Regions from separate parts of the Pseudarthrobacter sp. MDT1-40-2 genome, predicted to be linked through region 1. Evidence: riboswitches for the same ligand, from Rfam matches in the RefSeq annotation. Region 1 holds a riboswitch; each other region holds the start of a gene.

Region 1 (7,238 bases):
TCGCCGCAGAGGCAGGGCGCCGGCTGGGAGTCCCGGTGGCCTTTGACCATGATGTCCGCTCGGCCGCTGCAGTGGAACACCGGTATGGCGACTCGCGGGAATTTGGCGACGTGGTGTTCATGGTGGTCGGCACCGGCATCGCGGCGGCTGTTTTCTCGGGTGGGCACCTGGTGACTGCAGGCGGCTTCGCGGGGGAACTGGGACATGCCCTGGTACCGGTACCGGACGGTGCCGGCAGCACCATCCTTGAAGCCGTAGGTTCCGCCGGCGGCATTGCCGGACGCTACCGCGCGGCAACGGGTGAAGTGGTGGCCGGGGCCAGGGACGTGCTGGAGCGCGGACGCTCCGGAGATGCTGTGGCGGCCCGGATCTGGGCGGATGCAGTAGACGCGCTGGCGTTCACCATCTGCCAGTGTGTCAGCATCATCGGCACCGAGGCAGTGGTGATCGGTGGCGGCCTGGCTGAAGCCGGCGAGGAACTCCTGGAACCCATCCGGAAGCGCGTGGACGCGTCATTGAACTTCCACCGCCGTCCGGTGATCCTCCGAGCCAGGCTGGGCCAGGACGCCGGGCTTCTCGGCGCCGGCCTGAACGCCCGCAAGCTGCTGGCGGACCCGGGGCGGGCGCGCCGTAAAGGGGGCGGTCGGTGAATCGGATTATTACCGTGACTCCGAACCCTGCGGTGGATGTGACCTATCACGTGGCGGGAATCGTCCCTGGCGGAAGCCACCGTGTGGAGGCGCCGCAGAGCCACGCCGGAGGCAAAGGCATCAACGTCGCCAGGGTGGCCCACCAATTGGGCAGCAACGTCCTGGCCATTGCGCCTTGCGGTGGCAGCACGGGCACGGAATTTTCTGCGGACATTGCCGGTTCCGGAGTTCCGCACCGTCTGGTCCAGGTGCAGGTTCCCATGCGCCGCAGCGTTGCCTTGGTGGACACCGAGGGCGGGCAAACCACCATCTTCAACGAAGCCGGCCGGCCGCTCCGGCCCGAGGACTGGCGGAGGCTGGCAGACGCCGTCGTGGCCGGTCTCAGCGGTGAGGACGGTTATCCGCCCGGCGTGCTGGTGGGCGCCGGAAGCCTCCCACCAGGGGCGCCTGCCGATTTCTACGCTTCGCTCGTGGCACTGGCCGCAATGGCCGGGATTCCGGCGATCATCGACACCTCAGGGCCAGGTATCCTCTCGGCTGCGGCAGCCGGTGCGGACCTCCTCAAGCCCAACATCGACGAACTGCTTGAAGCTACAGGTGAAACAGACCCCGTCCCTGCCGCCCGGAGGCTCCTTGCCCTCGGCGCCCGGCGCGTGCTGGCAAGCGCCGGGGAACAGGGGATGCTCCTGTTTGATGCAGCCATGCCTGGCCAGTACCTCACGGCACGGCTTCCCAAGCCACTGACCGGCAACCCCACAGGGGCCGGAGACGCGGCCGTGTCCGCTGCCGCCGTCATGCGGGCCCGCGGCGATACCAACGCCGAGGCACTTCTCCGGGCAGCGACGGCCTGGTCCGCAGCCGCCGTTCTGATGCCTGCCGCCGGTGAGATATCACCGTCGTTCCGGGACTTTGAAAGTCAGCTCATTCTGTCCCGGAAGGACACCGTATGACCCTGGTCAATACCCGTGAGCTGGTCCAGGATGCTGCCGCCCGTGGCACCGGACAAGGAGCGTTCAACATTATCCACCTCGAAACGCTGGAGGGGTTGGTAGCCGGTGCAGAGGCGGCTGGCCTGCCGCTGATCCTGCAGGTCTCCGAGAACTGCGTGGCCTATCACGGCGGGCTTGAACCTCTCGCTGCAGCAGCACTGGCAGTCGCCAGGGAAGCGGCGGTTCCGGTGGCGCTGCATCTAGATCACGCAGAGTCCGAAGAACTGGCGGTGCAGGCGGTGGAGCTGGGGTTCGGATCGGTGATGTACGACGGCGCCAGGCTGGCATATGCGGCAAACGTCGCCGCTACCCGGCGCATCGTGGAATACGCCCACGCCAGGGGTGTTTACGTCGAGGCGGAGCTGGGCGCGATCGGCGGAAAGGACGGCGCCCACGCGCCCGGGGTGCGGACGGATCCGGCCGAAGCGGCGCAGTTCGTGGCAGCTACCGGTGTGGACGCGCTCGCAGTAGCAGTTGGCTCTTCGCACGCCATGACCCGCCGCGACGCCACACTGGACCTTGCCCTGATAGCCAGGCTGCGGGACGCATCGGCGGTTCCGCTGGTGCTTCATGGCTCGTCCGGAGTGCCAGATGACGTGCTCGTGGCAGCAATTCGCGCCGGCATGACTAAAATTAATGTATCCACTCACCTCAACGGGTTCTTCACGCGCGCCGTGCGGAACTACCTTGACGGCCATCCGGACGTGGTGGACTCGCGGACGTACTTAAAAGCAGGCCGGGAAGCATTGGTGCCGGAGGCCGCACGCTTGTTAACACTCTTTGCGAAAACCACATAGTCCACACCCGGAGGTAGTGATGACACGCACCGAAAGACTCACCGCAATCCTGGATCTCCTGGCTGTTTCAGGCCAGGTGGACGTTGAGGACATTGTCACGCGCCTCGGGGTTTCGCCGGCAACAGCGCGCCGCGACCTGGACAGCCTGGCCAAGCAGCGGCTCCTCAGCCGCACCAGGGGTGGGGCAACCACGGGAGTGGTGTCCTATGACCTTCCCGGCCGGTACAACAGGGACGACCACGCCCAAGCCAAACACCAGATCGCACTGGCAGCCTCGGCCCTGATTAAGCCCGGCGCGGTGATCGGACTCAGCGGTGGAACCACCAGCACAGCCCTGGCGCAGGTGCTTGCCACCCGGCCGGACCTGAACACCACCTCCCAGCGGGCAACGCTGACGGTGGTTACGAATGCCATCAACATCGCCTCCCAGCTGGCTGTCCGGCCCAACATCAAGATCATGGTCACCGGCGGGATCCTCAACCCCCGCTCCTACGAGCTGGTGGGGCCCTACACGGACATCATCATGGAGAAGGTAGCGCTGGATATTGCCTTCGTTGGAGTCAACGGCATCGATCCGGAGTTCGGACCCACCATCACTGATGAAGGCGAAGCCTCCGTCAACGCCCTGATGGCCCGGCGTGCGTCAATTTCCTACGTCCTGGCTGATTCCTCGAAGGTGGGGAAGAGGGCGTTCGCTACCATGGCCGGCTACGAATTCCGCCGGTTAATTACCGATGCCGGGATATCCGCCAGCGACAAGGAAGCCTTTGAAGCCGGGGGCACCGAGGTGATCCTGGCTCCCACCGACTCAGAGCAGGACTGACCCGCCTCTGCCGGCGCTCCCACACCACCGGCATAAAGCTCCTTCAGCGAACTGCCGGGTAGAACAGGCAAGATGGGAACATGCTGGTTACGTCCCGCCGTCGGTTGCGGTTTGAAGTCTGGATTGTCCTTGGCCTCTCGCTGGGCCAGTCAGCCGTGTATTCAGTGGTCCAGTTGCTGGACAAGATGAGCCGGGCTCCCTTGGCGGAGGGAACGTCCACCCTGAACCGCTCGCAAAGCAGCCGGGAGTACTTTGACCTGACCTACCAGCTGCTTGACATCATCTTCGCGCTGGTGCCGGTGGCGCTGGTGCTGTTCTTCCTTAGCTCCGAGCGGCAGGGATCTGTTGCGGGCCTGGCCCCGGGTGCTGTCTCAAGAACTGCCCCGGGCATGCCTGCCCAGCCGACTCCGGGGCTGGAGAAAGGCAATTTGCCGTCGGTATTCCGCCGGCTCGGCATGGACGCCACCAGGCCATGGCGGGACCTCCTGCAGGGCGCCGGCCTCGCTGCGCTGATCGGGATTCCTTCGCTGGGCCTGTATGCCGCCGGCAGGGCGCTGGGAATCACCACGGCCATCATCCCCAGCGCGCTGGACGCCTATTGGTGGACCGTTCCCGTTCTGGTCCTCTCCGCTGTCAGGCACGCGCTTGTTGAAGAGGTCATTGTGGTGGCGTATCTCCTGGACCGGTTCGGCCGGTTCGGCTGGAGCGTGCCGCTGGCCATCCTGCTGAGCTCCGTGCTGCGCGGCAGCTACCACCTCTACCAGGGCTTCGGGCCGTTCATCGGCAATGTGGTGATGGGCGTTATCTTCGCCTGGCTATACACCAGAACCGGGCGGGTCATGCCGCTGATTGTCGCCCATGCCCTGCTGGACATCGTGGCATTCGTGGGGTTCAGCCTGATAGGGAGTGCGATGGGGCTCGGCTGAGTTATCGCTAGGCCCGTTAAGCGAATCGGCCGCCGGCTGCGGGTGGCATCGTTGGCACCCGCAACAGGCGGCCGAAGTATTGGAGATGGTCAGATGGTCACGGCGCCGGATGCTGTTTCGAACGTGACAGACAGGATACCGGGGGTACCGTGCGGTGCCATCCAGTCGACGGAAACGTCCTCAAGTGGCTTCTCCACCGGTTCGCCCAGCCACTCGGTGACGCGTTCGGCGGAACCGGCGATGGTGAGGCTGGACATCTTAACGTTGCTCTCGTACGCATTGGACGGGTGCAGGGCGGGATCACCCTCCCACTTGAGCAGGTACGGCACCTGGGGATCGGCAATGAGTCCCAGGATTCCGATCTGCTTCCATACGAGTTCGCGGCCATCCGGGAACTTGCGGTTGCCGTTCACGGCGGAGCGGCCCAGCCTGGCCTCAAAAGGAGTCAGGTCCTCCACTTCGACGCACCATCCCATCCAGCCGCCGCCGGCGGCGGAGCGGGCGCGGACGGCCTGGCCAAAGGGGGCCTTGTCTGATGCAGGGTGGTCAAGCACTTCCACTACTTCTAGGTACTTGTGGCCGGCCAGCGGAAAAATCATGTTCCGGGTGCCAAAGCGGGGGTGGACTCCGCCCTTCACAGCGTCGACCCCCAGTGCAGCGGAGATGCGTTCGGTGGTGGCAGCGAGGCCATCGTGTTCACAGGCGTAAGAGACGTGATCCATGCGCATGCCTTCATCTTGGCACTTTGTGATCGGGCTCTCAGCTAAGGGTACCCTTAGCGGCTTACTCGTCTAGGCATTGGGAGAAAGTTCGTCACAATTCTGGTCATCCTACTGACTGCTTCCTACACTGGGTCCAGGTCATGAGTGCCAGCGTTTTGCCCCGGCTTGCTGGCCGGCAACCCTCCATCCGCGGTGGGGTGCCCCGGGTGAAGACCGGGCTGTCCGGCAACCGCCGGGTGGCAAGCGCGCCCCGGCCCATGATGGGACCGGGCATTCTCCAGGAGCTTTAATGTCCAATGCATGGTCCTTCGAAACCCGCCAGATCCACGCAGGCCAGGAGCCGGACGCCGCAACCGGCGCCAGGGCACTGCCCATCTACCAGACCACCTCGTTCGTCTTCCCGTCCGCCGAAAGCGCGGCCAACCGCTTTGCCCTCAGCGAGCTTGCACCGATTTACACCCGGATCGGAAACCCCACCCAGGACGCGGTCGAACAGCGCATCGCCAGCCTTGAAGGCGGTCTTGGCGCCTTGCTGCTGAGCTCCGGCCAGGCGGCGGAAACCTTTGCCATCCTCAACGTCGCCGAGGCCGGCGATCACGTGGTGGCCAGCCCCAGCCTCTACGGCGGCACGTACAACCTCCTGGCGCACACGCTCAAGCGCTTCGGCATCTCCGTGACGTTCGTAGAGGATCCGGACAACCTGGACCAATGGCGTGACGCCGTCCAGGACAACACCAAGCTTTTCTTCGGCGAGGTCGTGTCCAACCCCCGCCAGGACGTGTTGGACATCGAAGGTGTCGCTGCCGTGGCGCATGCCGCCGGGGTGCCGCTCATCGTGGACAACACCCTCTCCACGCCCTACCTGATCCGTCCCATCGAATGGGGCGCCGACATCGTGGTGCATTCCGCCACCAAGTACCTCGGCGGGCACGGCACGGCAATCGCCGGTGTCATCGTCGATTCCGGGAACTTCGACTTCGGCAAGGACCCTGAGCGCTTCCCCGGATTCAACACCCCGGACCCCAGCTACAACGGCCTGGTGTACGCCCGTGACCTCGGCGTCAACGGCATCCTCGGCGCCAACCTGTCCTACATCCTCAAGGCCCGCGTCCAGCTGCTCCGCGACCTCGGTTCTGCTGTGGCTCCGTTCAACGCCTTCCTCATCGCCCAAGGGCTGGAAACACTGAGCCTGCGCGTGGAACGCCATGTTGCCAACGCCACCGCCGTGGCGAACTGGCTGGAGGCGAGGTCCGACGTCGAATCGGTCGCCTATGCCGGCCTGCCGTCCAGCCCCTGGTTCGAGCGCGGGCAGAAATACGGTCCGCGCGGAACCGGCGCAATCGTCGCCTTCAACCTTGCCGGTGGGGCCGAGGCAGGCAAGGCGTTTGTTGATGCGCTGGAGCTGCACTCCCACGTGGCAAACATCGGGGACGTACGCTCCCTGGTGATCCATCCGGCATCGACAACCCACAGCCAGCTTTCCCCGGAGCAGCAGGCAGTAGCCGGGGTGACCCCCGGACTGGTCAGGCTCTCTGTCGGCCTGGAGCACATCGATGACATCCTCGCAGACCTTGAGTCCGGCTTCAGGGCAGCCAAGGAAGCCTGAGTTCCCGCAGCACAAAGGCGGAGCGTACGTCAAAAACGTCATACGCTTCGCCTTTTTGCTGCCCTGTTTCGTAGAATCGTGGCAGGTCATGAGTGCCAGCAACAGCCCCGGCTTGCTGGCCGGCAACCCTCCTTCGCGGCGGGGTGCCCCGGGTGAAGACCTGGCCTGACGTCAGCCGACGCCAGGCAATCGCGAAGAAAAGGCACCACTCATGACGATTACCGTCTCCCGCACTGCCGCTGCCGGCGCAGTACCCGCCGCCGGGCAGCTTGACGGGACCCTCCGCTACCACTCCATCGGCGGGCTGGACCTCGAAGGCGGAGGCCACCTCCCGGACGTCATCCTGGCTTATGAGACCTGGGGCCGGCTCAATGAGGACCGAAGCAACGCCGTCCTCATCGAGCATGCCCTGACCGGCAGCACCCACGTCACCCGGGGCGGCAGCGACGAAGAAGGCTGGTGGGAGCAGCTTGCCGGTCCCGGGGCGCCGGTGGATACGGACCGTTTCTTCGTTGTGTCGGTCAACATTGTGGGCGGCTGCTACGGATCTACTGGTCCCGCGTCGCCTGCTCCGGACGGCTTGCCCTGGGGTTCCCGCTTCCCGTTAATAACCCTGCGTGACAGCACCGAGGCGGAAGCGCGGTTGGCGGACCAGTTGGGGATCGATTCCTGGTACGCCGTGATCGGCGGATCCATGGGAGGCGCCCGCGCCCTGGAATGGGCAG
Region 2 (7,238 bases), on a different contig from region 1:
TCCTGAATACAACCAGGGGAGCTGGACCAATCATGCCGCGCGCCGCCGTCGCAAGCTCCTGCTCCACCGTGAGGAACTGACCAAGATCTCGCACAAAACCCGGGAATCAGGCTTCACCATCGTTCCGTTGCAGCTGTACTTCGTCGATGGCCGAGCCAAGGTGGAAATTGGCGTGGCCCGCGGTAAGCGTGAATACGACAAGCGCCAGACGCTGCGCGAGCAGCAGGACAAGCGCGAAGCTCTCCGCGTGATGCGCGAGCGGAACCGCGGCTAAGCACAGAGGCCAGGGCAGGCTTTTCGGGAATGAATCCTGAAAAGCATGCGCTACACTAAGTAGTCCGGAAGGGAACCGGAGGAGCTTGCTCCCCCGACCCGCCCGGGAGATGCCTGGCAACAGGCTTATTGGTAACAAAATACGGGGATGATCGGTTTCGACGATGTTAGTCGCGACAGGTGAAGCGGGCCGAGGATGCAGAATTATCTCGTAAACGCTGTCTGCAAAAAAATAATCGCCAATTCAAAACGCGATGACTTTGCTCTTGCTGCCTAAGCAGTAAGACAGTCCGTCAGCCCGAGGTTGCTATTGCCCCGGATGCTGGCGTCATTTAGATAGCCACTGCTGTTTACCCCCGTCATCGGGGTGAACGGGACTCTTAGATGACTGGGCCTGGATCAGCCAATTGTTCGCAAGATGGCTGGGGCCGAGAAAATCCAACGCGAACTGCGCCCGGAGAAGCCCTGACAACACGACATCGGACGGGGGTTCAATTCCCCCCATCTCCACAAAGCTACCCCTGGATCCCAGTGATCCAGGGGTTTCTTTTTGCCCGGCCAGTTTACGGGCTTCATCGAGTCCCGGGGTGCCGAAACAGCTGCCCGGCGGGAGCAGTGGGGCTAGGGGAGCTACGGGCCAGGCGCTCCAGCAGCCCGTCCAAAGTTCCCAGCGCTACCTTGGAACTTCGACGTCTACGATTCCCACAAAACGGCTGCCCACGCCGTCAAACTCGCTGCGAACAGAGCCTGGCTGCAAGGCCGGAAGGTCCTGCGGCGAGTGGTGCTCACAGATGATATAAGTGAACTCCGGCCACCACTTCTTGGGCCGGGCCGCCTCTGAATAGCCGCAGACAGTACAGGTCAGGTGAACCCAGACGGGGCGTTTGCCGGTACGGTTTGCCCGCGACTGGACCAGCCACGCCGGGGGGTTGTTGAACAATTCGTCCAGTTCCTCACGGCTCACCCGCGGGGGGACTCCATGGCGGTGGGCCATTTCCAGGGGAATATCGAGGGCAATAGCCACGTCACGTCTGCTGATCATCACCATCAACCATACGGGAGTCCAGGCTGTGCGCGGGCCGTGGGCTGCATTGCGCTGAACGGTAAGGCTCAACCCACCAGTGCCATGCCTGCTGCCGCTGCACAGAAACCCAACACCAGGTTGGCGGCAACGTTCATTACAGCCGCACCGTATCTGCACTCGCCGAACAGCCTGACCGTGGCGGTTGTCCAGGAACTGAAAGTGGTCAAACCGCCGGCCAGCCCCGCTGCCAGCCCGGACTGCCACTCGCTCGGGGGTAACGCAGCAGTACCTCCCAGAGCCATCCCGATCACCACACAGCCCGTTACATTCACAACGAGAGTTGCCCATGGCCAGTGCCGCGGAGCGGTTTTTCCGTCCGGACGCGAAACCGGCGCGGGTCCTGCCGTACGGTTCGCAAACCAACTGTCGACGGCGAAACGCAATAATGCGCCCAGCATGCCCAGGGCACCCACCAGGACAGCTGCCGTCATCTTGTGCTTCCGTCCGTCCGGAGCATGCCGCCGGGCACTGCGTGGCCGATCCGCCAACCGGCTGCAGCCGCGCCGAGGCCCAGAACCAGCGACAGTCCCAGGTACCCGAACATGGGCAGGTAGGCGCCGCTCAATGCGAGCGAGTTAAAGGTGTAGGCGACTGCGGAAAAGGTGGTGAAGGATCCCAAAAGCCCAGGGCCGAGCCCGGCCCGGAGCCAGAACGAGGTGTGGGGCCGGGCCATCCACAAGGTGGTGAAGAACGCCAGGACAAAGCTGCCCGACACATTTATCACCAGCGTTGTCCAGGGGATGGTGCCCGCCTGCTCTGGAAACAACAGGCCCAGTCCATAGCGGAGTTCGGTGCCTGCGATGCCGCCCGCCGCTACCGCCAGCCATGCCTTAGGTGGTGGCCAGCGGCCGGGAATCACCCTGCCGTCCCCACCAGGCAGCCCTGATGGGGCGCATCGCTGTGTACCCAAAGCGCAGAGGCAACTTCCTCAGGGAGGTCGAAATCGCGGTATTCCCCGCGGCTGCCGATTCGGACTATCAAGGCACCGCCGAACGGTTTCCGGCCCACCACCTCGACGTCGGAATCGAGGTTGATGTTTTCGGCTGCCAGGTAACGGAGCAACTCCGGGTTGTCGTCGCTGATCCGGGTGATCCGGCCGCTATGACCGGCATCAAGTTCATTCATCAAGAGAGCCTTGGGCATCCTGACAACCCCGTCGGCGCCGGGAATGGGATCCCCATGGGGATCCCGGTCCGGGTTGCCCAGTTTGGCCGCCATGCGCTCAATGAAAGTGTCAGAGACAGCGTGTTCCAGATGCTCAGCTTCGTCGTGGACCTCGTCCCAGCTGTAGCCCAGCTCGCGGACCAGGTAGGTTTCGATCAGCCGGTGCCGTCGGACCATGGACAAAGCAAGCCGCAGGCCTTCCCCGGTGAGGGTGATAGCGCTGTACGGTTGGTGGTCCACCAGGCCCTGGTCCTTGAGTTTGCGGACCATCTCCGAAACCGAGGAGTTGGCTACGCCCAGCCGCTGTGCCAGCTGGGAGGATGTGATGGGCTTGTCCTGCCATTCGGTAAAGGAGTAGATAACCTTGACGTAGTCCTCGATGGACGATGACGGCGCGGTGGGCTTCACGGGATCAAGCCTACTCTTCCGGGGCTGCCATCAGGCCTTGATGGCACGCCAGGCCTGCGTTACATAGGGAAGTGCCAGCACGTCGTCGCGGGAATGTCCCAGGTGTTCGTGCAGGTACCAGTCCAGGTTGGCAAGGACTTTGGCGCGGGTGGCGTCGGCAGCGGCGAGGTAGTAGCTCCGGGACTTGGTCAGCTCTACGATGTCCTGCGTGGTCAGGGCATCCTCCCAGCGGATCTGCCGGCCCTCAAGGCCGCGGAACTCGCGGCCCACGGCCGGCCGGAAATCCGGCTTGAGGACGTCGCCGGCGTGCATGATGCGGGAAAGCCTATGGACCCAGGGGACAGTGGTATCCAGCTGGTTCCAGATCAGGACAAGTGTCCCCCCGGGCCGCAGGATGCGTGCTGCCTCGGTGCTTGCGGCCAGGGCATCCACCCAGTGCCAGGCCTGGGCCGCACTCACGACGTCGAAAGCCAGGTCCGGCAGTCCGGTAGCCTCTGCCGGTCCAAGGCACGCCAGGGCTTCCGGGCAGGACCGGTGCAGTTGGGCCAGCATGTCGGCGGAAGGATCAACGGCGGTGACCTGCAGTCCCCGTTCCAGCAGTAGGGCCGTGAATTTTCCGGTTCCTGCGCCAATGTCAACGACGTCCCGCGCCGCCGCCGGAATCAACCAGTCAACGGCCGCCGGCGGGTAACCGGGCCGGACGCGGTGGTAGTGCTCGCCGCCGTCCTGGAAGCTTTGGCCAAGTTCCCGGCGTCGGCCTTGCTCCAGCTTGGGTCCGCCCCGTGCCAACGGATGTCTCCTTCGTGCTTGACTAAACTGCCAGTCCTACGAATTTACCGCAGGCCGGTGCTGCAGTTCAGCCGACGGAGCAGGGCGCTGCTCCCGCCGTGCCGGGGGTGTTGGGTGCCCAGTGCGGATAGGTGCGCGAGTCGTTAGCGGGAACCCATCGGCCCGAATCCACCACGTAGTCCCAGCCCAGTCCCGTGCTGCGGAGCGCAGCAACACCGGCAACCAGGCGTTCGGCGTCCTCCAGCCGGGAGCCGAGGCCGAAGCTGGCCCTCAGCGAGCCCGAGGGAAGGCCAAGGCGCTTGAGCAGGGGATGGGCGCAGAACCGGCCGTCGCGCAGCCCAACGCCGTGCTCTGCGGACAGGTATGCAGCCACCAGTCCGGCGTCGTAGCCTTCCACTGAGAAATTCACGACGCCAATTGTGTCAGTGGAATCTTCGAAGATGTGGTGAACGGTGACGCCGTCGATCGCCTGCAGGCCCTGCACCAGGTGCTCCCGGATGGCAGCCTCATGCGAGCTCACCAGGGCGGGATCTATGGCGGCCAACACCTGGGTGGCGCGGGCAAGGGTGGCAGCGCCCAGGACGTTGGGGGAGCCGCCCTCATGCCGGGCAGGTCCCGTGGTCCAGCTGACACCATCGAGCCGGGCCTCGCTGACTGCTCCGCCGCCGGCAAGGTGGGGGGTACCGGCGTCGAGCCAGTCCGGCCGGCCGATCAGGACGCCCGAACCGAACGGTGCGTAAAGTTTGTGGCCGGAGAAGGCAAGGTAGTCGACGTCGGACGTTTCAATGTTGATCCGGCGGTGCGGCGCCAGCTGAGCAGCGTCCACCACGATCCTGGCACCATATTCGTGGGCCAGCGCAGCGAGTTCGGCGATAGGCAGGATCTCGCCGGTGACGTTGGAGGCACCGGTGACGGCAAGAAGGCTGACGTCGCCTTGGGCCAGTTCATGCCGAAGCGCTGCTATGGTTCCGGCGATGGTGTGCCCGGCCACCACGCTGCGGTGCGGAACGCCCTGCCAGGGAAGGAGATTGGCATGGTGCTCGATGTCCAGGTACAGGACTTCGCCTACGGTGCGACCATCCACGACGGGCAGGCAGCCTGCCAGCAGGTTCAGGGAGTCAGTAGTGTTCCGGGTAAAAATGACGGTGTCGTCCGCCCGCCCGCCCAGGAAGTCCCGGACGATGTTGCGGGCATTCTCGTAGACCGAGGTGCTGATCTGCGAGGCATAGCCGGCACCCCGGTGGACACTCGCGTAGTACGGCAGGATCTCGTTCAGATAGGCCGAAACCACCGACAAGGCGGGGGCAGAGGCGCCATAGTCGAGGTTGGCGTAGCGTACGTGACCGCCCTGAATCAGCGGAGCCTGGATCTCGGCGCCGGTGACGGCGGCCAGCGGGCGCGCAGCCAGGGAGTTGCTAACGGGGGAAAAGGTGACAGCAGTCATGGGTCCTCACAAACTCAGGATGCCCGCTACAGGGAATCCGCGCTTGCCGTGTCCGCTCCGGACCGGCCCGGTCGTCACCCGGGGCACCCCACCGCGAATGGAGGGTTGCCGGCCAGCAAACCGGGGTTTAGCGCTGGCACTCGTGACCTGTAAGAAGACTAGAACAACGGCCAGCCGGGTAAAAACCCCGGCTGGCCGTTGACCGCTTTATTACTGTGTTTATTACGGGATTTTACGAGGGCCAAGTGCCCTCAGAGGAGGTCGTCGACGTCGGGATTCAGGCGCTTGAGGACTTCAGAGTGGAGGATGGAGTTGGTGGCCAGCGCGTTTCCGCCGAACGGACCGTCCTCCCCCTCCAGAGAGGTGAACCGGCCACCCGCCTCGACGACCAGCGGGACGAGGGCGGCCATGTCGTAGAGATTGAGCTCGGGCTCGCACGCGATGTCCACAGCGCCCTCGGCAACCATGCAGTAGGACCAGAAGTCACCGAAGGCCCGCGTCCTCCAGACATCTTCGGTCAGTGCCAGGAACTCGTTCAGGTTGCCCCGCTCCTTCCAGCCGCCCAGGCTCGAGTACGACAGCGAGGCGTCCGCGAGCGTGGAAACGTTGGAGACGCGCAACCGCGTTGCGGAAGCGAGGGAGCGGCCCATGTATGCCCCGGCGCCCTTGGCGGCCCACCAGCGCTTGCCCAGGGCCGGAGCACTAACAAGGCCCACAACCGGCTCGCCATCATCAATCAAGGCAATAAGCGTGGCCCAGACCGGGACTCCACGGACAAAGTTCTTCGTCCCGTCAATGGGATCAATGATCCAGCGCCGGGAGCCGTGCCCGCTGCTGCCGAATTCCTCACCCAGTACGGCGTCACGGGGCCGGGAGCGCGAAAGCTGTCCCCGGATGGCTTCTTCAGCCGCTTTGTCCGCATCCGTAACGGGTGTCAGGTCCGGCTTGGTCTCGACCTTAAGGTCCAGGGCCTTGAACCGGCTCATCGTCTGGTCATCGACCGAATCGGCCAGTACGTGGGCAAGGCGCAGGTCATCGTTGTAGCTCGAAGAGGGTTGGATCATGGTTACAAGCTACCGGCAAAATGCGGGCGAACCGGGGAGATTGCGATCGGCGGCATCAGCCGACGCTGCCCAGCTCCTTGGATTCCTGGCCCTCCAGACGTGGATCGACGCCCAGCAGGCGGCGTAGGGATGCCAGCCGCGCGGGACCTGACGGGCCAGCACTTCCGGCCGCTACATATGGGTCCAGGCCACAATCCGCCGCATCGGTGTGCTTGCAGCCGCGGCCACAGCGTTCCGTGCCGGGTTCAAGATCGGGGAATGCCCTCAGGATGCGATCCGGATCAACGTGGGCGAGCCCAAAGGATCGGATACCAGGCGTGTCGATGATCCAGCTCCCGGGCGGGGCGTCGGCGAGCTTTAGCGCCAACGCCGAGGACGATGTATGGCGTCCGCGGCCCGTGACCGCATTCACGCCGCCGGTGGCGCGCTCAGCGCCCGTGAGGGCGTTGACCATGGTGGATTTGCCGACTCCGGAGTGCCCCAGCATCACCGTGACCTTGCCGTCCAGATGGGCGCGGAGTTCGGCAACTGCCCTTTTGTCCAGTTTGGCTGAGAGCCCGTCATCGGACCGGGCATCGATTCCGGAGGCATCGGTGTCGGCTGTGCGGCTGATGATCACCGGAAAGTCCAGGTGCTCGTAGTTGGAGAGCAGCCCGGCAGGATCCTTGACGTCGGCTTTGGTGACCAGCAGAAGGGGGTCGATTCCGGCGTCGTAGGCAGCCACGAGGGCGCGGTCGATAAACCCGGTCCGTGGTTCTGGATTGGCGGAAGCAACCACCACCACCAACTGGTCCGCGTTGGCCACCACGGCGCGTTCGATGGGGTCGGTGTCGTCGGCACTGCGACGCAGCAAGGTGTGGCGGTCCTGGATCCTGACCAGCCGGGCCAGGGTATCCGGGAGGCCTGTCACGTCGCCTACCAGCGACACGAAGTCTCCGGCCACCACGGGTGAGCGTCGCAGTTCGCGGGCCCGTGCGGCAATCACCACGCGTTCCCCGGGTGAGCCTTCCTC
Region 3 (7,238 bases), on a different contig from region 1:
CCAGGATTTCCGATGCCGGCACGGCACTCTCCGACGCACCGGCACAGGCCAGGGCGCAGGCCCAGGGCAACCCGCTGGCCGCCGGCCTGGTCGCCTTCGGCGCCGGGATGCTGATCTCTGCCCTGATCCCTGCCAGCCAGAAAGAGCGCGAAGCAGCGGACCAGCTCAAAACCGCTGCACAGCCCCTGACTGAAAAGGTCACTGACGTGGCCAGGGACATGGTTCAGGATCTGAAAGAGCCGGCCCAGGAAGCTATGGACAGGCTGAAGACCAGTGCTGCCGAGGGCGTGGAGAACGTCAAGGCCGAAAGCCAGGACGCTGCCGCTGACGTCAAACACCGCGCCGTCGACGCCAAGGACAACGTCCAGAACCCGTGAGCGGGCAGGACAGGATTCCGGAACAGCCCCGCAACCCCGCGGGGCTGTCCCCGGATCCGGAATCGCCTGTTCCCGCCGTTGGTCCGAGGCACATGAATGCGCCCCGCCCTTGGCCGGAGCAGTGGGCCACCCACCGGCTGGTGGGCATCGCAGCACGGCTCACCGAACGCAGGCTTAACCGCCAGCTTGCCCGCCTTAAGCTCACCAAAGGGGCGCTGGATGTCCTGGAGGCAGTGGCAGAACTTGAACCGGCCACTGCAACCGATATGGCAGAACTGCTCTGCGTGAGCCGGCAAAGCCTGGGCAAAGTCCTCCAGCGCCTTGAAGGGCTCGGGTTTCTTACCAGGGAACCTGCAGCAGACGGGCGAAGCGCCAACATTCGTCTTACCTCAGCAGGACGGGCTGTCCTCTCCACCGCTGAGAACCTGGTCCGGGAACTCTCTGAAACCGAAGGCCGATCGGAGATGGAGTTCCGCAGGCAACTCGAGCGACACATCACAAAACTCAGGAACACTGAGCACCAGCCTCTCCCCAGGGCCGGCATTCATGGGCGCAACCCGTCCCAGAGCAACGCGCAACCGCGCAACATCAACGCACACCTCAATGAAAACGGAGCACACCAATGGCTACAACGAACCGGACAACCGGGCCCAAGACCAACCTCCAAAAAGCAGCCCAGGCAGTAGGAGCGGTTTTCCTGCTGGTAGGAGTTCTCGGCTTCATCCCGGGCATCACCAGCAACTACGACCAGATGTCCTTTGCCGGGCACGATTCCCAGGCGCTTCTTCTGGGCATCTTCCAGGTGTCCGTACTGCACAACATCGTCCACCTCCTGTTTGGCGTCGCCGGGATCCTGCTGTCCCGCAACAACGCTCAGTCCCGCAGCTACCTGCTGTACGGCGGAGTCATCTACCTTGTCCTCTGGATCTACGGACTTCTCATCAACCTCGACACACCCGCCAACTTTGTGCCCTTCAACGGCGCTGACAACTGGCTGCACTTCTTCCTTGGTGTCGCAATGATCGCCCTGGCCATCCTGCTTTCGCGCAACACCACCCGCGCCGGAAACACTGCCCGGTAATACTCCCGGCTGCCGGGCTCCGAAGGTTGGAATGCCCACATAAGCCGCCCTAGCCGCGAGGGCCTGAGCCTGGTATTGCACCGGGGTCAGGCCCTCGTGGTTTTTGCCTTCCATGGGGAGCCCAGCCGGTCAACTCCCCCCACGGTTACGCAACATGACGACGTCCGGGCGGTCCGGCGCACGGCGGAGTGCTACGTTTTTTGGTGAGTAATGAGTACCGGTGCCAAGCCCTGACTGTCCGGTCGGCAACCCTCCCTTTCGCGGCGGGGTGCCTCAGGTGAATACTCGGCATATCGACCATTCGAGCTGCAAGCGCGAGAGAAGGAGATCCGTCATGTCTGACGTACCCGCCCCCGACCAGAATTCCGATCAAAAGGCTGAGGAAAAGCTCGCCTACCGGTTGATCACCGGCCCGGACGACCGCGCCTTCTGTGAACGCATTTCCGCCGCGCTGGCCGAAGGTTACGTATTGCATGGCAGCCCAGCGGCCACGTGGAACGGCGCCAGCGTGATCGTGGCCCAGGCTCTGCTGCTGCCGGTAGCGATCGCCAGCGCGGATGCCGCCGTCGCCACTGCCGTGGATCAGTTGAGCGCTGAGGACTTCAGCGAAGCGGACATTGCCGGCGGTGGCCACGCATGAACCACGCAGGCGATCTCACACCGCAGGAGGCGTGGGCCAAACTCGAAGCCGGCGCCGTCCTGGTGGATGTCCGAACGGAAGGCGAGTGGGCACACATCGGCATTCCGGACACCAAGTCCACGGAGAACGACCCCATTTTCATCCAGTGGACCTTCGCCGGCGGTATCCCCAATCCGGACTTCATCAGCGAACTGCAGCAGCTCGCCCCGGAGGACGCCGGCGTCGAACTTGTTTTCCTGTGCCGCTCCGGCGTCCGGTCGGCAGCAGCAGCCAGCGCCGCCGCGCAGGTCGGGTTCACGTCCTATAACGTCCTGGAAGGGTTCGAAGGCGAGCCTGACCGCTACGGCGAGCGCACGGTCAACGGCTGGAAGAACCGCGGGCTGCCCACCAACCTCGGAACGGCGTAAATGGCTTTCAATCAGGACGCGGCCGGCTGGAGCCCCGATACCCAGGCCGTGCGGGGCGGACTTGACCGCACGGGTTTCCAGGAAACCACCGAGCCGGTATTCCTCAACTCAGGTTTTGTCTACGAATCGGCGGCGGCGGCCGAACGGGCGTTCACCGGCGAGGACGAACGGTTCGTCTACTCGCGCTACGGCAACCCCTCCGTGGCCACCTTCCAGGAGCGCCTCCGGCTGCTCGAAGGCACCGAGGCATGCTTTGCGACGGCGTCGGGAATGTCCGCGGTGTTCACCGCCCTGGGTGCCCTGCTGGCTGCCGGGGACCGGGTTGTTGCGGCCCGCTCCCTTTTTGGCTCCTGCTTCGTGATCCTGAACGAAATCCTGCCGCGCTGGGGTGTAGAGACGGTATTCGTTGACGGACCGGACCTGGAGCAGTGGCGCCAGGCCCTGTCCGTACCCACCACCGCCGTTTTCTTCGAGTCTCCCTCCAATCCCATGCAGGAGATTGTGGACATCGCGGCGGTCAGCGAACTGGCGCATGCGGCGGGGGCCACAGTCGTCGTCGACAATGTTTTTGCCACGCCCCTGCTGCAGCGTTGCGGCGAATTGGGCGCGGACGTAGTGGTCTACTCCGGCACCAAGCACATTGACGGCCAGGGGCGCGTCATGGGCGGCGCCATCCTCGGGACCAAGGAATTCATTGACGGCCCGGTGAAGCAGCTGATGCGGCACACAGGCCCGTCGTTGTCCTCGTTCAACGCGTGGGTCCTCACCAAGGGCCTGGAAACCATGGCGCTGCGGGTCAACCATTCCTCCGCGACGGCGCTGCGCCTGGCCGAATGGCTGGAGCAGCAGCCGGCTGTCAGCTGGGTCAAGTACCCGCTCCTCAAGTCCCACCCGCAGCACCAGCTCGCGGCGCGACAGATGAAGGCCGGCGGAACGGTCCTCACCCTGGAGCTTTCGACGGCGGGCGGCCGCTCCGGCAAGGACGCCGCCTTTGCGCTGTTGGATGCCTTGAAGATCATCGACATCTCCAACAACCTGGGCGACGCGAAGTCGCTGATCACCCATCCGGCCACCACTACCCACCGGGCCATGGGCCCGGAAGGCCGGGCGGCAATCGGGCTGAGCGACGGCGTGGTGCGGCTCTCCGTGGGGCTGGAAGATCCCGAGGACCTGCTGGCTGACCTGGAGCAGGCACTCAAGCAGATCTAGATGGGCATTTTGGAGTAACTGCCCGGATTCGGCGGCTCGGGGGCGCGCCGGACGCGCAGCAGCTCCGGCGCAGTTTCCTCGTCAACGTCAAGGGTCTCCGCCTCCAGCATGGTAAGCCTCACGGCTTGCCGCACCACGGCCCCGAGCCCGGCGTCATCCGGATCGTCGCGTTCCAGTGCCCGGTCCCGTGCAGCGCGCTGCTCGGTGGAACCAGTCCCGCGCTTCAGGATGTCTTGGATACTGCGCCTTACCAGGCCAAGCTCACCTTGCTCCGCCAGGACCGGCTCTACATACTCCACCAGGGCATTGACGACGTCGCTTGCCGGGGCGGGACGGAAGGTTCCGAAATCCAGGAGATCGCCCTTGATTCCCACATTGCTTGCCTGCCAGGCAGCCATCCTCAGCAGCACGGTAGGCACAGGGAGCGGGTCTACGCCGTTCCGCCATTCCCGCACTGCGGTCTCCACGAGTGCACGGACCAGAACGGCGATCAGTGCGGCATCCGCGGAGCGCAGGCAGACGTCGGGCGCCCGCACCTCCACGGTGGGGTGGTTCCGGGAAAGCCGCGCCTCGAAGTAGATCATGCCCTCGTCCATGACCACCCCCGTTTCCATCAGGCGGGTTACAAGCCGGCGGTAGGCGATCAGGCTCCCATGGATGGCTGACGGTCCGGAGGACGGCCACCGGTACCAGGCCTGGGTCCGGTAGCTTTCGAAGCCGGTCTCGGCGCCATTCCAGAAAGGCGAATTGGCGCTTATTGCTGTCAACACAGCGAGCTTGTCGCGGATCCGGTCCAGCACCGCTACCCCCTCCTCGGGGGATTCGATGAAGGTGTGCACGTGGAAGCCGCACGTCAGCTGTTCCTGGGCGGTCAATCCGAAGCGTTCCAGCATGCGCGCATACCGGGGATCCGGAGTCGTGTGGCTGGTGGAGGCGAGCGGTGAGGTAGCGAGTGCCGCCACTCTTGCCCCGTGCCGTTGTGCGGCCTCGTCTGCCATGGCCCGGCCTGCCCTGATCTGGAGCAGCAGTTCGTCGTAGGTCAGGCAGGGCCGGGTCTGCGTCTCGATCTGCTCCAGCTTGAGTTCGGCACTCAGGCCAAGCTGATGGCTGTCCTCCGCTACCTCGTGGGCATCGGCTACCTCCGGTTCAGGGGCTGTACCGGAGGAGGGCGCTATAGCGCGCCCGGACAGCATCGCATCCGCAAGGGCCAGCGGCTCCCCCGTCTGCGGGTCTACGATCAGGAGCTCTTCCTCAACGCCGAAAGTACGCATGCTTCCATTGTGCTACCGGCGTCAATGCGGGCTTAGTCCTGGAAGTACTCGATCTTCGCCCCGATGGTGTTGAGCCGCTCAGCCAGGTCCTCGTAGCCGCGTTCTATGACATAGATGTTCCGCAGCTCGGACACACCACGGGCGGCAAGCATGGCCAGCAACAGGCAGGCAGCCGGGCGAAGGGCGGGCGGGCAGCCAACCTCTGCGGCGCGCCATTTGGTGGGGCCGTTGATGTAGATGCGGTGCGGATCCAGCAGTTGCACCTGGGCGCCGAGCTTGTTCAGTTCGGTGAGGTAGATGGCGCGGTTCTCGTAGACCCAGTCGTGAATCATGGTCTGGCCTTGCGCGTTGCCCGCGATCACGGCGAAGAACGGCAGGTTGTCTATATTAAGGCCGGGGAACGGCATGGGGTGGATCTTGTCCTCCGGTGCGCGCAGCTTGGAGGGGACGGTTGTGACGTCCACCAGGCGCGTACGGCCGTTCCGGGCCATGTATTCGCCGGACACCATGAGCTTTTGGCCCATCTGTTCCAGGATGGACAGTTCAATTTCCATGAATTCAATGGGCACGCGGCGGATGGTTACTTCCGAGTGCGTGACGATTCCCGCGGTGATCAGGCTCATGGCCTCGATGGGGTCTTCCGACGGGAAGTACTCGATGTCGACGTCGATCCTGGGCTTGCCGGTGATCTTCAGGGTGGTGGTGCCCACGCCATCGATCTGGACGCCGAGCATCTGCAGGTAGAAGCAGAGGTCCTGGACCATGTAGTTGGGGCTGGCGTTGCGGATGACTGTGGTGCCACTGCGGTGCGCCGCTGCCATGATGGCGTTTTCCGTGACGGTATCGCCGCGTTCGGTCAACACAAAGGAGCGATCCAGGGAGTCGTCCTTGGGAGCCTGCACCGAATAGAAGCCTGAAGTTGCTTCGACTGCCAGCCCGAACTGGCGAAGAGCCTGCATGTGCGGTTCAACGGTGCGGGTGCCCAGATCGCAGCCGCCGGCGTACGGGAGCTGGTACCGGTCGGATTCATCGAGCAGCGGGCCCAGCAGCATGATGACGCTGCGGGTGCGGCGGGCGGCTTCCACATCCATCGAGGCCAGGTCAAGAACGGCCGGACGGCGGAGCTGAAGGTCGGTGTCATTCAACCAGGTGCACTCGACGCCGATGCTGCTGAGCACCTCGACGATGCGGTTGACTTCCTCGATGCGGGCGAGGCGGCGCAGGATGGTGGTGCCCCGGTTGATCAAGCTGGCACAAAGGAGCGCCACACCCGCGTTCTTGCTGCTGTTGACATCCACGGCGCCGGAGAGGGTGTGACCGCCTTCCACCCGCAGGTGCGTCATCTGCGGCCGGCCCACCTTGACGATGCTCCGGCCAAAGATGCTCTCCAGCCGCTGGATCATTTTCAGGCTGAGGTTCTGCTTGCCTTGTTCCATCCTGGCGATGGCGCTTTGGCTGGTTCCGAGCTCCGCAGCCAGCTGGCCCTGAGTCCAGCCCTTCTCACTGCGCGCGTTGCGCAGGAGCACTCCAACATGTTCAGCAGTTTGTTGCGTCATGGTTAAAAAATATCATGCATGAGTTATTTGGTCGAAATATCCTACCTTCAAGTTGAGATTGAGGGAGTTTTATCCATTTGGTGCGATAACTTGGTCAGCTCAGTGGATTGGCAATCCCGCGGAACCCAGCGTAGCGGCGGAAAAGGCACCGTCCACAGTCCATGAACCCAACACTTCAGCAACATCAGGCCGGCGCTCATCCTGGACCGCGGTGTCATAGCTGCGCTGGAGCAGATCATCGATCCTGACGCGCTGGCCTGCGGCGGCGCTTTCGATCGCAGCCTCCACCATGGCCAGGCTGAGGATGTTGTCATGAACCTGACCCATCGGAGCCCTGCCCGTCCGAAGGGCGGTGACGAACTCGCGCAGGGAACCGTGGACGTCGGCGCCCAGGTCCGCCACGGCAGACTGCTCCCCGGCGACGCCGGTATCCGTCCGGACCACGGAACTTTCCGACGTCGGCAGGTTCTCGCCGTCCCACAACACGGTTCCGTGCTCACCACCCAGCCGCCAGACCGCGTTCCAGGAAGTCTCCTGGCCAGGGCTGCACCAGCTTCCGTTGAAGATGAATCGCTGGCCGCCGGACATCTCGAAGGATGCCACGGCCGCCGCGTCGCCCCGATACCAGCTCCAGGGCGGGTTGAACTCCTCACAGAATACGGAGACAGGATCTGCATCCAGGAGGAAACGGGCCATG

What was found. A riboswitch is a leader RNA that binds a small molecule or an ion and turns the genes downstream of it on or off. The one in region 1 is predicted to bind S-adenosylmethionine.
Region 2: another riboswitch for S-adenosylmethionine. It lies ahead of AC50X5_RS02315 (aminotransferase class V-fold PLP-dependent enzyme); the one in region 1 lies ahead of AC50X5_RS13610 (bifunctional o-acetylhomoserine/o-acetylserine sulfhydrylase).
Region 3: another riboswitch for S-adenosylmethionine. It lies ahead of AC50X5_RS15765 (DUF1737 domain-containing protein); the one in region 1 lies ahead of AC50X5_RS13610 (bifunctional o-acetylhomoserine/o-acetylserine sulfhydrylase).

Annotation. Positions count from the first base shown of each region.
Region 1 covers NZ_JBWZCL010000004.1:268,002-275,239, forward strand. Annotated here, with positions in the region: gene AC50X5_RS13580 (ROK family protein) at 1-650, shown strand, start outside; gene AC50X5_RS13585 (1-phosphofructokinase family hexose kinase) at 665-1,600, shown strand; gene AC50X5_RS13590 (class II fructose-bisphosphate aldolase) at 1,597-2,436, shown strand; gene AC50X5_RS13595 (DeoR/GlpR family DNA-binding transcription regulator) at 2,456-3,259, shown strand; gene AC50X5_RS13600 (CPBP family intramembrane glutamic endopeptidase) at 3,340-4,185, shown strand; gene AC50X5_RS13605 (VOC family protein) at 4,275-4,913, opposite strand; SAM riboswitch class IV at 5,044-5,159, shown strand; gene AC50X5_RS13610 (bifunctional o-acetylhomoserine/o-acetylserine sulfhydrylase) at 5,197-6,513, shown strand; SAM riboswitch class IV at 6,598-6,711, shown strand; gene metX (homoserine O-acetyltransferase MetX) at 6,725-7,238, shown strand, end outside.
Region 2 covers NZ_JBWZCL010000001.1:489,056-496,293, reverse strand. Annotated here, with positions in the region: gene smpB (SsrA-binding protein SmpB) at 1-274, shown strand, start outside; RNA gene ssrA (transfer-messenger RNA) at 418-786, shown strand; gene AC50X5_RS02340 (hypothetical protein) at 947-1,315, opposite strand; gene AC50X5_RS02335 (fluoride efflux transporter FluC) at 1,384-1,788, opposite strand; gene AC50X5_RS02330 (fluoride efflux transporter FluC) at 1,785-2,213, opposite strand; gene AC50X5_RS02325 (metal-dependent transcriptional regulator) at 2,213-2,929, opposite strand; gene AC50X5_RS02320 (class I SAM-dependent methyltransferase) at 2,960-3,718, opposite strand; gene AC50X5_RS02315 (aminotransferase class V-fold PLP-dependent enzyme) at 3,786-5,162, opposite strand; SAM riboswitch class IV at 5,197-5,310, opposite strand; gene hisN (histidinol-phosphatase) at 5,414-6,226, opposite strand; gene rsgA (ribosome small subunit-dependent GTPase A) at 6,282-7,238, opposite strand, start outside.
Region 3 covers NZ_JBWZCL010000007.1:48,925-56,162, forward strand. Annotated here, with positions in the region: gene AC50X5_RS15750 (DUF3618 domain-containing protein) at 1-377, shown strand, start outside; gene AC50X5_RS15755 (MarR family winged helix-turn-helix transcriptional regulator) at 374-1,063, shown strand; gene AC50X5_RS15760 (DUF4383 domain-containing protein) at 1,000-1,458, shown strand; SAM riboswitch class IV at 1,665-1,779, shown strand; gene AC50X5_RS15765 (DUF1737 domain-containing protein) at 1,793-2,098, shown strand; gene AC50X5_RS15770 (rhodanese-like domain-containing protein) at 2,095-2,505, shown strand; gene AC50X5_RS15775 (O-succinylhomoserine sulfhydrylase) at 2,506-3,714, shown strand; gene AC50X5_RS15780 (glutamate--cysteine ligase 2) at 3,711-4,985, opposite strand; gene AC50X5_RS15785 (UDP-N-acetylglucosamine 1-carboxyvinyltransferase) at 5,018-6,541, opposite strand; gene AC50X5_RS15790 (Gfo/Idh/MocA family protein) at 6,641-7,238, opposite strand, start outside.